Regions from separate parts of the Caldanaerobius polysaccharolyticus DSM 13641 genome, predicted to be linked through region 1. Evidence: riboswitches for the same ligand, from Rfam matches in the RefSeq annotation. Region 1 holds a riboswitch; each other region holds the start of a gene.

The links. Region 1 has a riboswitch for cyclic di-AMP ahead of CALPO_RS0102180 (C40 family peptidase). Riboswitches for the same ligand answer to the same signal wherever they lie in the genome.
Region 2: it holds a riboswitch for cyclic di-AMP, as region 1 does, so the genes downstream of both, CALPO_RS0103890 (LysM peptidoglycan-binding domain-containing protein) here and CALPO_RS0102180 (C40 family peptidase) in region 1, are expected to answer to the same signal.
Region 3: it holds a riboswitch for cyclic di-AMP, as region 1 does, so the genes downstream of both, CALPO_RS14620 (C40 family peptidase) here and CALPO_RS0102180 (C40 family peptidase) in region 1, are expected to answer to the same signal.
Region 4: it holds a riboswitch for cyclic di-AMP, as region 1 does, so the genes downstream of both, dapB (4-hydroxy-tetrahydrodipicolinate reductase) here and CALPO_RS0102180 (C40 family peptidase) in region 1, are expected to answer to the same signal.

The regions. Positions count from the first base shown of each region.
Region 1 is NZ_KE386494.1:247,610-250,717, forward strand. It holds gene typA (translational GTPase TypA) at 1-697, opposite strand, end outside; gene CALPO_RS0102180 (C40 family peptidase) at 813-1,715, opposite strand; cyclic di-AMP (ydaO/yuaA leader) riboswitch at 1,718-1,852, opposite strand; gene CALPO_RS0102185 (lactate utilization protein) at 1,849-2,445, opposite strand; gene CALPO_RS14740 (hypothetical protein) at 2,599-2,772, opposite strand; gene CALPO_RS0102195 (4'-phosphopantetheinyl transferase family protein) at 3,047-3,108, shown strand, end outside.
Region 2 is NZ_KE386494.1:605,525-608,632, reverse strand. It holds gene CALPO_RS0103900 (endonuclease MutS2) at 1-1,248, shown strand, start outside; gene CALPO_RS0103895 (DUF523 domain-containing protein) at 1,253-1,690, shown strand; cyclic di-AMP (ydaO/yuaA leader) riboswitch at 1,820-1,949, shown strand; gene CALPO_RS0103890 (LysM peptidoglycan-binding domain-containing protein) at 1,955-2,764, shown strand; gene CALPO_RS13195 (PBP1A family penicillin-binding protein) at 2,811-3,108, opposite strand, start outside.
Region 3 is NZ_KE386494.1:1,023,139-1,026,246, forward strand. It holds gene CALPO_RS0105880 (ArsR/SmtB family transcription factor) at 1-236, opposite strand, end outside; gene CALPO_RS0105885 (histidinol-phosphatase) at 302-1,117, opposite strand; cyclic di-AMP (ydaO/yuaA leader) riboswitch at 1,274-1,417, shown strand; gene CALPO_RS14620 (C40 family peptidase) at 1,423-2,379, shown strand; gene CALPO_RS0105895 (glucuronate isomerase) at 2,435-3,108, opposite strand, start outside.
Region 4 is NZ_KE386495.1:697,973-701,080, forward strand. It holds gene CALPO_RS0109895 (DUF6612 family protein) at 1-171, shown strand, start outside; gene sfsA (DNA/RNA nuclease SfsA) at 200-889, opposite strand; gene dapB (4-hydroxy-tetrahydrodipicolinate reductase) at 972-1,820, opposite strand; cyclic di-AMP (ydaO/yuaA leader) riboswitch at 2,095-2,225, opposite strand; gene CALPO_RS0109910 (alpha/beta hydrolase) at 2,399-3,108, shown strand, end outside.

The DNA.
Region 1 (3,108 bases):
CCCTCTCCACACGGCCTATGCATATCCTGCCGATGTAGTTATCGTATTCTAAAGTTGTAACCAACAGCTGCATAGGCGCATCCACTACTCCTTCCGGAGCAGGTATATATTCCAGTATGGCATCAAAGAGGGGCTTTAAATCCGAAGAATTTTCATCCATGGTCCTTTTTGCAATCCCTTCTCGCGCAGATGCATACACCACAGGAAAATCAATCTGCTCGTCATTGGCCCCCAACTCAATAAATAGGTCAAGGACTTCATCAACGACCTGTTCTACTCTCGCATCAGGTCTGTCTATCTTGTTTATCACCACAATAGGTTTCAGGTTTAATCCCAATGCTTTTCTCAGCACAAACCTTGTCTGGGGCATAGGCCCTTCAAAGGCATCTACCAACAAAAGTACCCCGTCCACCATTTTCAGGACCCTCTCTACTTCGCCGCCAAAGTCAGCATGCCCCGGGGTATCCACTATATTTATAGTAACGTCGTTGTACTTAACAGCCGTATTTTTTGCCAGTATGGTTATGCCTCTTTCTCTTTCCAGTGCATTGGAGTCCAATACCCTCTCCTCGACCTTTTGATTAGCCCTAAATATGCCGCTTTGCTTTAACATACCGTCTACCAGGGTGGTTTTACCGTGATCCACATGAGCTATTATTGCAATATTTCTGACATCATTTCTTACAACTTTCTGCATCAACTTACCCCTTTCCAGTAAATAAAAAAAGGATACACGTTGTACCCATCACTTTATATAAATTATATCATATTTTTAAATACGCTGCAAAAGTGCTCCAACCCCGTTGTCCAATCTACTCGCTCAAACATCGCCTGGCAGTCACATATGTGTCGCTGTAGTAGCCTTCCAGTTTGCTGATGATTACGCCTCTGCGCGATGAGGAACTGTGTATAAACTGATTGTCGCCTATGTAAATCCCTACATGGGTTATATTCCTACCTCCACTTGTCGCGAAAAACACTAGATCTCCGGGCTCCAAATCATCCTTAGAAACATACACGCCGTAGTTGCCCTGGTCGCTTGCCACCCTTGGCAGCGTTATACCGAAGTGTTTATATACATAGGAGGTAAACCCTGAACAATCAAAACCCGATGGCGACGTTCCACCGTAAACGTACCTCGTTCCTAAAAACTGTTTCGCGTATTCTACTACGCTCTGGCCATTCAATCTGCTTTCAAAACCCCTGGAAGAAATACCGTTCAAAGAAATATAATCACCATATACCCAGCCCGTCCGGCCATCTGCCAGTACGACATTATACCAGCCGTTTTTCTGACCCTTGACAGAAACAGGCTGGCCTTTTTTTAACGTAGCGATTACTTTGGCGTTTATGCTGCCATCGTTTCTCAGGTTTACACCGTCACTTGTGATATAAGCCCTTTTCATATCCGCTTCTCTAGAAACAATGACAGTAGGTTGTACCTTTATGTACTTGCTGTATACCCATCCCTCTTTGCCATTGGACAGCCTTACTCTATACCAATTACCAGTCAGTTTTACGCATACGACTCGGTCATTCTTATTAAGAGAAGTTATGACTTTCGACGCAAGACTTGCCTCACTTCTCACATTGACTCCATCCCCAGTAATAATCCCAAGGCTATCCGCGTATACACGTTTTATAGAAAAAGGAGCAAAAAGTACAAAGCCCATTATCAGCGCTCCGTAAAAAAATCTTTTGTAAATCCTATTCATTTTTTTCTCCTTCCTTTAGCCTCCGGGGTTAGCTGACGGACTCGGAAAAGGAATAACCCTACCACAGCACACTTTCGCTATGGATTAGCCCCTGACAATGGTTTCCCCGTACCTTGCGGATTCGGCTGATTTTTTAAAATCCCAGAACATCACCTATTATTATCACGTGCATCCTGTTCTCCGGCTGTTTGCCAATTATAACTGTGCAATTGCTAATATCTTCCGGACTACAATTAAACCTCCTGGCATTCATTACTGCCGCTACTTCTCTACACCTCTTTATACCCTCTTCTACATCCTTTACGACTTTATTTATCCCTGCCACCACTATGACCTTTTTTGGCCCATATATCATAGCAGCAACTCTGTTGCCGTTGCCATCTAAATTTACAAGATGTCCATCTAAAGTTATGGCATTGGTACCTGTGACAAAGACATCTGCCAAAAGAGAATTTCGCTTGGCTTCCTCTATTTCCTGGCTAGATGCCCCTTCTCTGTACCTGTCGTACAGCTTGTATTTACTGGACCTGAATTCGCCTATTAAGTCCAGTTCATTAAGAGTCATAGAACCGCCCAAACCTATGGTACTGCCTTCTGGTATCAAATCCAGTACCTTTTTGCGAGCGCTGTCAATATCCTTTACATAATAGCCTTTTATATTGTTTTTCTCCAATGACTTTATGGCGTTACTTGCCATAAACTCATAATACCACAATCTGAAATCGTTCAATCTTTTCCCCCCTTTCTATCACCTTGCATCCAGCATCGTTGTTACTATTGAATATAATTCTACATTTAAGTAAAAAATCCTCTATAAATATTAATAAAATATTTATAAATTATTAATAAAGTAAAAAAGCAAAAAAATAGTGAGCTCTTAAGCTCACAGAAGGTTTACGCACACCTTGTATTTTTTCAACACGCTGCCGTCTACGTCGTACTCGTATACAAGGGCACCCCATTTTTCCACTTTAAACTCACATGCACAGTCTCTGCAAAAGTACATCTTTTTACCTATCTTCCCTATATTTGTACTTTTGCAGTGTGGACACTTCATATTCTTCACCTCGCTACTTGAAGCGCTACTCTATATAACTATTTTACCCTTTTTTTGTAATAATTATAATCAACCGCCTAGCGGGTAAATTTCAGCCTTAACCTAAACTTACCTATTATTATATCATCAAAATGCATATCTTCAAGACTTTTTACTCATTTTTTTGACTCTTCTACAATATTTTTTAATCTGTTGAAACTAAACCCGCGTTAAAATATAATTAAAGATATAATTAAATAAATAAGACAAAACCAGAGGAGCGATATATCCCATCATGAAAATTTACGCGGTAAAAATCCCTGAAAAAATTGAATCCATTATATTCGATGAGCTGCT
Region 2 (3,108 bases), 360 kb from region 1:
GTGTTTGCCGACATCGGCGACGAACAGAGCATAGAGCAAAGCCTGAGCACTTTTTCAGCACATATGACCAATATAGTGGAAATACTAAATGAGGTGGATGACAACTCCCTTGCCTTGTTTGACGAGTTGGGAGCAGGAACTGACCCCGCTGAAGGGGCGTCTTTGGCCATGGCTATTCTGGATAGGGTGCACACAAAAGGAGCGATAACTATTGCAACAACTCACTACAGCGAACTCAAGGCATATGCGCTTACAAAGGATTTTGCAGAAAATGCATCGGTAGAATTTGATGTGGAGACGTTGAGGCCCACTTATAGACTTTTAATAGGGGTGCCTGGGAAAAGCAACGCCTTTGAGATATCCCGCAGGCTGGGGCTTGATGAGAGCATAATAGAGGATGCCAGGGGTTTTCTAAGTGAAGAGAGCATAAAGTTTGAGGACTTAGTGGTGGATCTGGAAAGAAAGCGGAACATGGCGGAAGAAGAAAGAAAAGAAGCTGAGGCATTGAGACTGCAACTGGATAATTTAAAGCAGGAATACGAGGAAAGGATACAACAGCTAAAACTGGAGTACAAAAAGAAGATAAATGAAGCCAAAAGAGAAGCTTCGCAATTGCTAGTTAATGTGCGCAGGGAAGCCGACTTGCTGCTCAAGGATTTGAGGAAGGAAATGAAAGAAGGGGACATCCGCCAGCGAATGAAGGACATAGAGACGGCAAAGGACAAAATAAATAAAATGCTTGATATGGTGCTTCCTGAAGAGGAAAAGCCACAGTACGAGCAGGTAATACCAGAAGACATAAAGCCGGGGGACGAAGTCCTGGTAGTAAGCCTCAACAACCGTGGGATCGTTCAGTCGGTTAACGGCGATGAAGTATTGGTGCAGCTGGGGGTCATGAAGGTAAATGTCCCTATAAGGGATGTAAGAAAGCAAAAGCCTTCAAATGTTGTTTCAAAGAAATCAGCAATAGGGAAAATGGTAGCGCAGAAATCCATGTATATATCATCTAATATAGATTTAAGGGGTAAAAACCTTGAAGAGGCACTTATGGAATTAGATAAATACATCGACGACGCATATCTCGCCAATTTAAGCTTGGTGACAGTTATCCATGGAATAGGCACAGGGGTATTAAAAAGCGGGGTAAGGCAGTACTTAAAGACCAACAACCATGTACGGTCTTTTCGTCCAGGCAGGTACGGAGAGGGCGGAGACGGAGTTACCGTTGTCGAGCTTAAAGAGAGGTGATAGGGTGTTAATCGTTAGCGCATGCCTTGCTGGGCTTAACACCAGGTATGATGGCAAAGGCTGTATTGATGAGAAGGTGTATAAACTCATAAAAGAGGGAAAGGCCATACCGGTATGCCCTGAGCAACTGGGGGGACTTTCTACTCCCCGATGTCCTTCGGAGATTTGCGGGGGTACAGGATGTGATGTGCTGGATCGCCGAGCTAGAGTTATAACTTCCGATGGAAGGGATGTTACGGAAAACTTTGTGCGAGGAGCGTATGAAGTGTTGAAACTGGCAAAAGCGGTACGGGCAAAAAAGGCTGTGCTAAAAGCAAAAAGCCCATCTTGCGGATGGGGAAGCGTTTACGATGGCACTTTTACAGGGAACTTAATTAGGGGCAATGGCGTAACAGCAGAGCTATTGATGAGAGAGGGCATAGATATTGAAAGCAGAGGTTAAAGCCCTCTTTTTTATTTGCCAAAGATGATGGAAATACAGGCTTTATATGCCTACATTTCCATCAAATTAATATAGATTTACCTTTTGTTATTTGTTAATATTATATTAAACATATTACAAATTTATTAACAATATATTAAGCCGAATCTCCTTAAAGGAGTACGGGGGGATTTTTTCAGGGGTGAATCTCGAGGATTCGAGTAGGGTAACCTCAACCCGAACCCGGCAACTAACCTCGGAGGCGAAAGAGGAGGAAGAAGGCATATGTTCAAGTCAAAAAAGGCCACAGCATTTGTGGCGGCGTTAGCCCTATCCTTTGCCTTATCTCAGACCGCTTATTCCGGCACTTATAAGGTTGTACCGGGAGATTCCCTTTACACAATAGGGAAACTTTTTAACACCACGGCTTCAGCTATTATGAGGGATAATAACCTCACTGACACATGGATTTATCCAGGGCAGGTTTTATATGTTCCTTCGATTGTGTATACGGTGAAAAGCGGTGATACCTTGTACCTTATAGCCAAAAGGTACGGAGTATCGGTTTATTCTCTGCGCAAGGCCAATGGTATATGGGGCGATTACATATACCCTGGACAACAGCTCAACATACCAGGTTCAGGTTCGACGACAGGAACCTCATCAAATAGCGGTAGCTATCAGGAGGCATCCAGAGGATCTGTATACAGAGGCGTTATCTCTTATACGTTAAGCGATTTGGATTTATTGGCGAGATTGATAACGGCAGAGGCAGATGGAGAGCCTTATGAGGCTAAAGTAGGCGTAGGGGCTGTAGTTATAAACAGAGTCAAAGATTATCGATTTCCTGACACCATACCTGATGTGATATATGAGAAAACTGACGGATATTATCAATTTACACCTGTAGCCAATGGTTGGATCAATAAGCCGGCATCTGATGAGGCTAAAAAGGCAGCGTATGATGCACTTCATGGCAGTGATCCTACCAAAGGTGCTCTGTTCTATTTTGACGACAGCACCACGAACTCGTGGCTGTGGTCTCAACCTATAGCGGCAAGGATAGGCAGAATGGTATTCACATACCTCAGATAAAATTAAAGGAGAGGGCAGAAGAGAGGACATCTGATATGTCCTTCTTTTACTGGCCTTTTTTGCCTTTAAACAGCCCATTAATCATATCCTGAAGATTGGTTGCAGGGGATTTATGAGTACCTGAAGTATTGTCTTGCATCGTTGGGCTGTTGTTATTGTTTTCTCCCTGGTTTTGGCCGCTCTGCCCAGGAGATGTGGTGCTGTTACCGTTCTGTTCTCCTGTGCCAGAAGGAGGAGTTGCGGTGTTGTTGTCACCGGGTTGGTTTTGATTTTGGTTACCGCTTTGGGGATTAGAAGGATTTGGGTTCTCTTGGGGACCTGGGGACTCTGGAGGCGTGGTTTCT
Region 3 (3,108 bases), 780 kb from region 1:
GACCATTTGCCATTTTTTTTGCATATCACAAAACCGGCATCCTCTAGTATTTTCATATGATGAGATACCGTAGGCTGACTTAAACCTAAATTTTCTGTTATATCACATACGCACATTTCGCCCGAATATAGCATTTTAAGGATTTTAAGCCTGTTTTCATCAGCCAGCGCTTTAAATTTATTCGCCAGTTCTTTTATATTACCACCACCTATATAGATACATTTAAATTTATCTATATATTATATAAAAAAATAAAAGCTGTCAAGCTAAAAACGAGCAATCGAACAATTGCCTGATATAACTACATTTCCTCAATACGGCGAGATAGCTTTTCAAATTTGCAAAGAGACGTGTAGCCGCATTTTTTGATATAATCTATGCCTTTATCAAACATATAGCCTACGTGTTCAGGATAGTGGGCATCTGAGTTTAAAATAACAGGAACGCCGTATTTTGAAAGTATCTCCAGAAATACCTGCGACGGGTACATCTCACCTACAGGCTTTCTAAGCCCTGCCGTGCTCACCTCTACACACTGCCCATTTTCAGCTATGACCTTTGCAGCGTCTTCGTAGAGTTCTGTTATATCCTCCCAAGGCTTGTACCCAAAAACCTTAATGACATCAGGATGCCCGAGAAAGCTGAATATCCTGCTCTTAGCAGCTTGTTTTAATATCTCAAAATATCTCTTATAGGCATCATAAACGTCTTTATCCTCCCAATCTCTTGGGTCCAGGTCGATTCCCCAATCCCCCAACCAATGAATAGAGCCAATGACGTAATCAAAAGGATACTGCTTAACAAATTGCCTGATTTCTTCCTCTTTCTCCGGTATATAATCCAGCTCAATGCCTAATTTTACCGAAAATCCTCGATGTTTAGCCTTTTCAATGAGGCCTATATACTCTTCTATATCCTCTCCGCCGTGCTTCTCAACCCAGCTGCCTCTATAGCCATCAGTGCATATAAGGTGATACGCCTGTTTAAACCTGTACCCGTGCTCTGAAAACCCTATTTCTGCCACATTCCTGCTTTGACCATGCCGGACAAATTCGCTTAGCCATTCTATAGTATAAGGCCCGTTTTCAAGGTGTACATGGTAATCCCAATAATGCATTTACATTCCTCCAATTCAGCTTTTTTATTCTTAAATTATATCATATTCAGACATCTTCCCACCGTATTTTGTAACATTAATTTAACATAAAAATCCCCCTGAAAATTTGACTTTTTAAATACATTTGTAATATAATTTTAATATACTTAATAATTAATTAATAAATAGCCTAATCCATATTCTATATGGAGCGGGGGATAAACCTTGGGGTGAATCCACTTCGCAAAAATTTCGAAGTGGTAGGGTTTGCTCTTTACCGAACCCGTCAACTAACCTCGCAGGCTAAAAGAGAAAGGATGGTTACATTGAACACAAGAAAAATCGTGGCATCTGCGCTGATCGCCTACACGCTGATGCAAACACCTTCTGCTTTTGCCGCCAGCCTTCTGCGCTACGGTAGCAGTGGACAAGCTGTGGTAACCTTACAAAAAGAGCTGAAAAGCCTAGGATACTTCAACAGCAGTATTGACGGCATATTCGGTCCCCTCACTTTAAACGCTGTAAAAAGATTTCAAAGCAGCAACGGCCTTACCGCTGACGGCATCGTAGGCCCTGCTACATACCAGCGCATTCAACTGCTGCTAAACGGCAGAAACGCCCTGGCATCCAGAGGGAGTATAAACAGGACATCGCCTGGGGTAACCTTATCCACTACAACTCTTAAAATAGGCTCGAGAGGCGATGCCGTAAAGAACCTGCAACAAAGTCTCAGCAGATTGGGCTATAGCACAGGGGGAATAGACGGCATATTTGGGCCAGCCACAGAAAAGGCCGTAAGGGCCTTTCAGGCTAGACATAATTTAACTGTAGACGGCATTGCTGGACCCCAAACCATCAGCGCTATAAATAAAGCCTTATCCAATTCAGCTTTATCGTCCAGGGGCTCCTACGAAAGGCCTACATCAAACACCAGCGTGGTGGACATAGCCAAGCAGTACCTGGGCACCCCGTATGTGTACGGAGGCACATCTCCAGCAGGGTTTGATTGCTCAGGCTTTGTACAATACGTATTTAAACAGGCTGGCATATCCATAGAGAGGACAGCTAGTGCCCAATACTCTGGGGGTACATATGTGAGCAGCAATGATTTGATGCCAGGTGACATAGTGTTTTTCTCTACATCCGGAGGTAATCCTACTCACGAAGGCATTTACATCGGAAACAACCAGCTTATACATATGAGCAGCTCCAAACAAAAGGCGGTAATATCTGACTTCAGCGGCTGGTTCAGACAATACTATATAGGCGCTAGGAGGTATTAACTAAAACAAAGGCTATCGGGATGTATCCCGATAGCCTTTTATGCCCCATGAGCTTTTAAAACTTCCTCTCCAGAAAACCCCAGAAATTGCCTCCAAACAGTTTTTCCACGTCCCGCCTTACTTCCTGGGACTCAATAGCCCACCCTGTTCTGGCGAGGTCCGTGTACTTGTCTACAAGAACATCCGCTATGATCTTTCTTGAGTGTTCCCACTTGTAGATCAGCTGGTCCAGCACTCTGGCATCAGAATGCTGAGGTATGAAGCTCACCCCTAAAAGCTCACACCTCATGCGGGTTATCTCGTCCACAAGGCTGGGGTTATTTAAAAACCACCAGCAGCCGAAGGGCATAAGGTTTCTGAATTTGCGTGCAGCTACGGCCAGCTCGTGCTGGTTTTCTCTGGACAGCAACGTCACCATGAATTTATTGTGGGGATAGCGAGAGCATAGGTATTCCACCGCCCTGACATCAGCCCTTCCAACCCCATCACCGGCATCTTTGAGCCCAGGATTTAATTGTCTCTTTACGCCTATCATAAGTGCAAAGGGCTTGTTTAGCTCGCCAGCTACAGGCAGCACGCATTCCTCTATAATGCGACTTCTAGGAGAATCCTCAGGATACGCAAAATCCCATGGCAGCGATACCGCCATGTACACAGCTTCAATTCTGTCCATCCACTCCCTCAAAAACTTACGTATTTGTCCTGCGGTGTCACCGCTAAAATCCTCCG
Region 4 (3,108 bases), on a different contig from region 1:
AAGATCTATACAAAAGACGGTATTTCAGAGAATGGTCAGCCTGTGCCTTTAAAGTGGGAAATGATCAGTGGTTCAATGAACTGCAGCAATATCAATGATCCTGATATAAAAGTGGTTCTCCCTGAAGAGGCTAAAAATGCCAGAGAATTAACTATACCTGATTTGCCTTAAAAATGGCAAAATACAGCCCGGGCTTTTATTACAGCATAATTTCTACCATGTCCTTTATCGATATACTGCCTAAGTCCACGTTGCAGGTATAGGCGTAGGCTTCTACCCCTTTGGACGTAGCCAGCCTTAGAGCGGCACCGAATTCAGGGTCGGTCCTGTCGTTGGGCGTAAAGTGTTTTATGTCATCCATCTGAATTACGAAGATTATAGCTGCTCTCATGCCTTTTTCCTTTATTTTGATGAGTTCATTTACGTGCTTTACCCCTCTTTGGGTAGGCGCATCGGGGAACATAGCTACGCCGTTTTCTTCGAGGGTAACCCCTTTGACCTCCATGTAGCAGATGTCTTTACCTTTTCTCAGCATGATGTCAAGGCGGCTATCCCCGTACACCTTCTCCCGCTGAATATCATCGTAAACGGCGAATGCGTCCATCCTTTTTTGAAGGAGAGCCTCGTACACCAGCTTATTGGGTATGCTTGAATCTATCGAAATCAGCCTGTGGCTTTTCTTTACATAGCAGAGCTCGTAAGGGGTTTTCCTACCCGGCCTTTGCCTTATTTCAATGTAAACTTCAGCGCCGGGGATAAAAAGCTCTTTGCACCTTCCCGAGTTGGGCACGTGGACAAGGGTTGTGCTGCCATTTACGTCTACATTGGCTTCAAAGCGATTTAATCTTTTTATAAACGTGGCTTTTATAATAGGATTTGGTATCTCCATTTTAATCCTCCTAAAACCTTTCATTAACCATTATACTACTACCACAAAAAATTTAAAAAGGAATGCTTATCTGCATTCCTTTTTAAATTATAGCATAATCTTCCATTAGGTAATTTTGAAGTACGGTTTTTAAGTTGAGGACATCATCCATATCGTACATGCCTTTTTTACCTGCGATAAACCGTATAGCTTTCTTAGCGCCTTCTGCAAAGGCCTCTCTACTAAATGATTGATGCGTTAACTCCACCATATCATTTTCTCCGGCAAATATCACTTTATGCACTCCTACTATACCGCCTGCTCTAATTGAAGAAATCCCTATTTCATTATCCTCGCGTTTGTGTACCATGCTTCTATCGTATATAAAGTTTCTTTCTTTGATTTTTCTAGCCTTTAAAATACTATCGGCAATCTTAATTGCGGTACCTGATGGTGAATCTTTCTTATTCCTATGGTGGGCCTCTGAAATTTCCACATCGTAATCAAATAGCAGGCTGGAAACCAATTCACTTACAAATTTTACTACATTTACACCCAATGTAATATTTGGAGCCATTACAACTCCTATTTTATATTGCTTAACTATTGATTCTATCCTTTGTTCCTGCGATTTTGTAAAACCCGTTGTTCCTATAACCATATTTACTTTATGTTTTGCAAATACCTCCATATTGTGAACGCACGCGTCAGGAGTGGAAAAATCCACCGCCACATCAGGTTTATATAATTTCAGATTATCTGATAGTTTATCTGATCCCATAACGAGTATTCCTGTATCTCTTGTATTTAACAGTTCACCAAGGTCTTTACCTTCTTTTTCGCTGCCTGGTGAGCATAGCGCCATTACTAATTTTAAATCTTTGGATTTTAATAGATTTTTTGCAATAACTGACCCAGTTTTTCCTAATCCAACCATACATACCTTTATCAATATCATACCCCCTTTAAAATTACTTAATTTTCGCGAAGGTTTCGCGTTATATCGTTATATTTTCAAAGGATTTCCCCTCGCTTTTGCTCGGTTTTATAAAGGGAATCCTATGAAAACCAAGTTTAGATAGTTATCTTTGTTTTGCTCTTATGCAGAAACCGAGGAACAGAAAACCCCAATAGGTGTTATCCTCTAAAGTGCTTTGAAAATATTTTAGAATAGCATAAATAAAACCATGGAGTGATCCATGGTTCATTCACCATATAATATCAGATCATCTCCCTTTCAACGCTTACGAGGTTAGCTGACGGGCTCGGACTGAAAGGTTGCCCTATCCCTTTACGGGAATACGCCCCAAACAATGGTTCCCCCGTTTCCCTTGCGGAAATTCAGCGTAAATTTATTATTTATTTCAACTCTCATCTGACTACAATGATGTCAATCTCTCTTTATAGTATATATCTTTTTGACAACAATGTCAAGTCTAACAGCGTTTGCTTCGCTCTTGTTATTGATATTGTGTTTTTCTATAATTCTATTAAGTGGACTTTTGTCAATATAGAAAGGGGAGAGACGCTATGGACTGCAAAGGTAAGGAAAGGATAATGCTGTGGGATAATGGCGTACCGGGGGCAATGGGGTTTGAGTTAGAAGATCGTCCTCATCTGGTTCCTTATTTGATCCACACTGATAGGCCAGTAGGAGCTGTCATCGTTTTTCCAGGGGGAGGATATGTAAAGAGGGCTGAACACGAAGGAGAGCCGGTGGCCAAGTGGATAAACTCCATAGGCTTACATTCATTTGTTTTAAATTACAGGGTAAGCCCGTATAAATACCCATATATATTAATGGATGCCAAGAGGGCCGTTAGAAAGGTAAGGTATCATTCAGCTGAGTGGAACATAGATCCCCACAAGATATGCGTGCTGGGCTTTTCCGCAGGAGGGCATCTGGCGTCATCAGTAGGAACTCATTACGACTGTGGAGATATAAATGCCGCCGATCCGGTGGAGAGGATAAGTTGCAGACCAGATGCCATGGTGTTATGCTACCCTGTTATAACTTTTGAAGAGCACACCCATAGGGGCTCTATGGAGGCATTTTTAGGGGAAAATCCTTCGGAGGAATTGAAGAGGTGCTTTTCCAACGAGCTAAAAGTAACGAAAGATACTCCTCCTGCGTTTATATGGCATACGGCTGATGATCAAGGGGTTCCGGTGGAGAACAGCGTGCTTTTTGCTATGGCCTTGCGCCGCCATAAAGTGCCTTTTGAAATGCACATTTATGA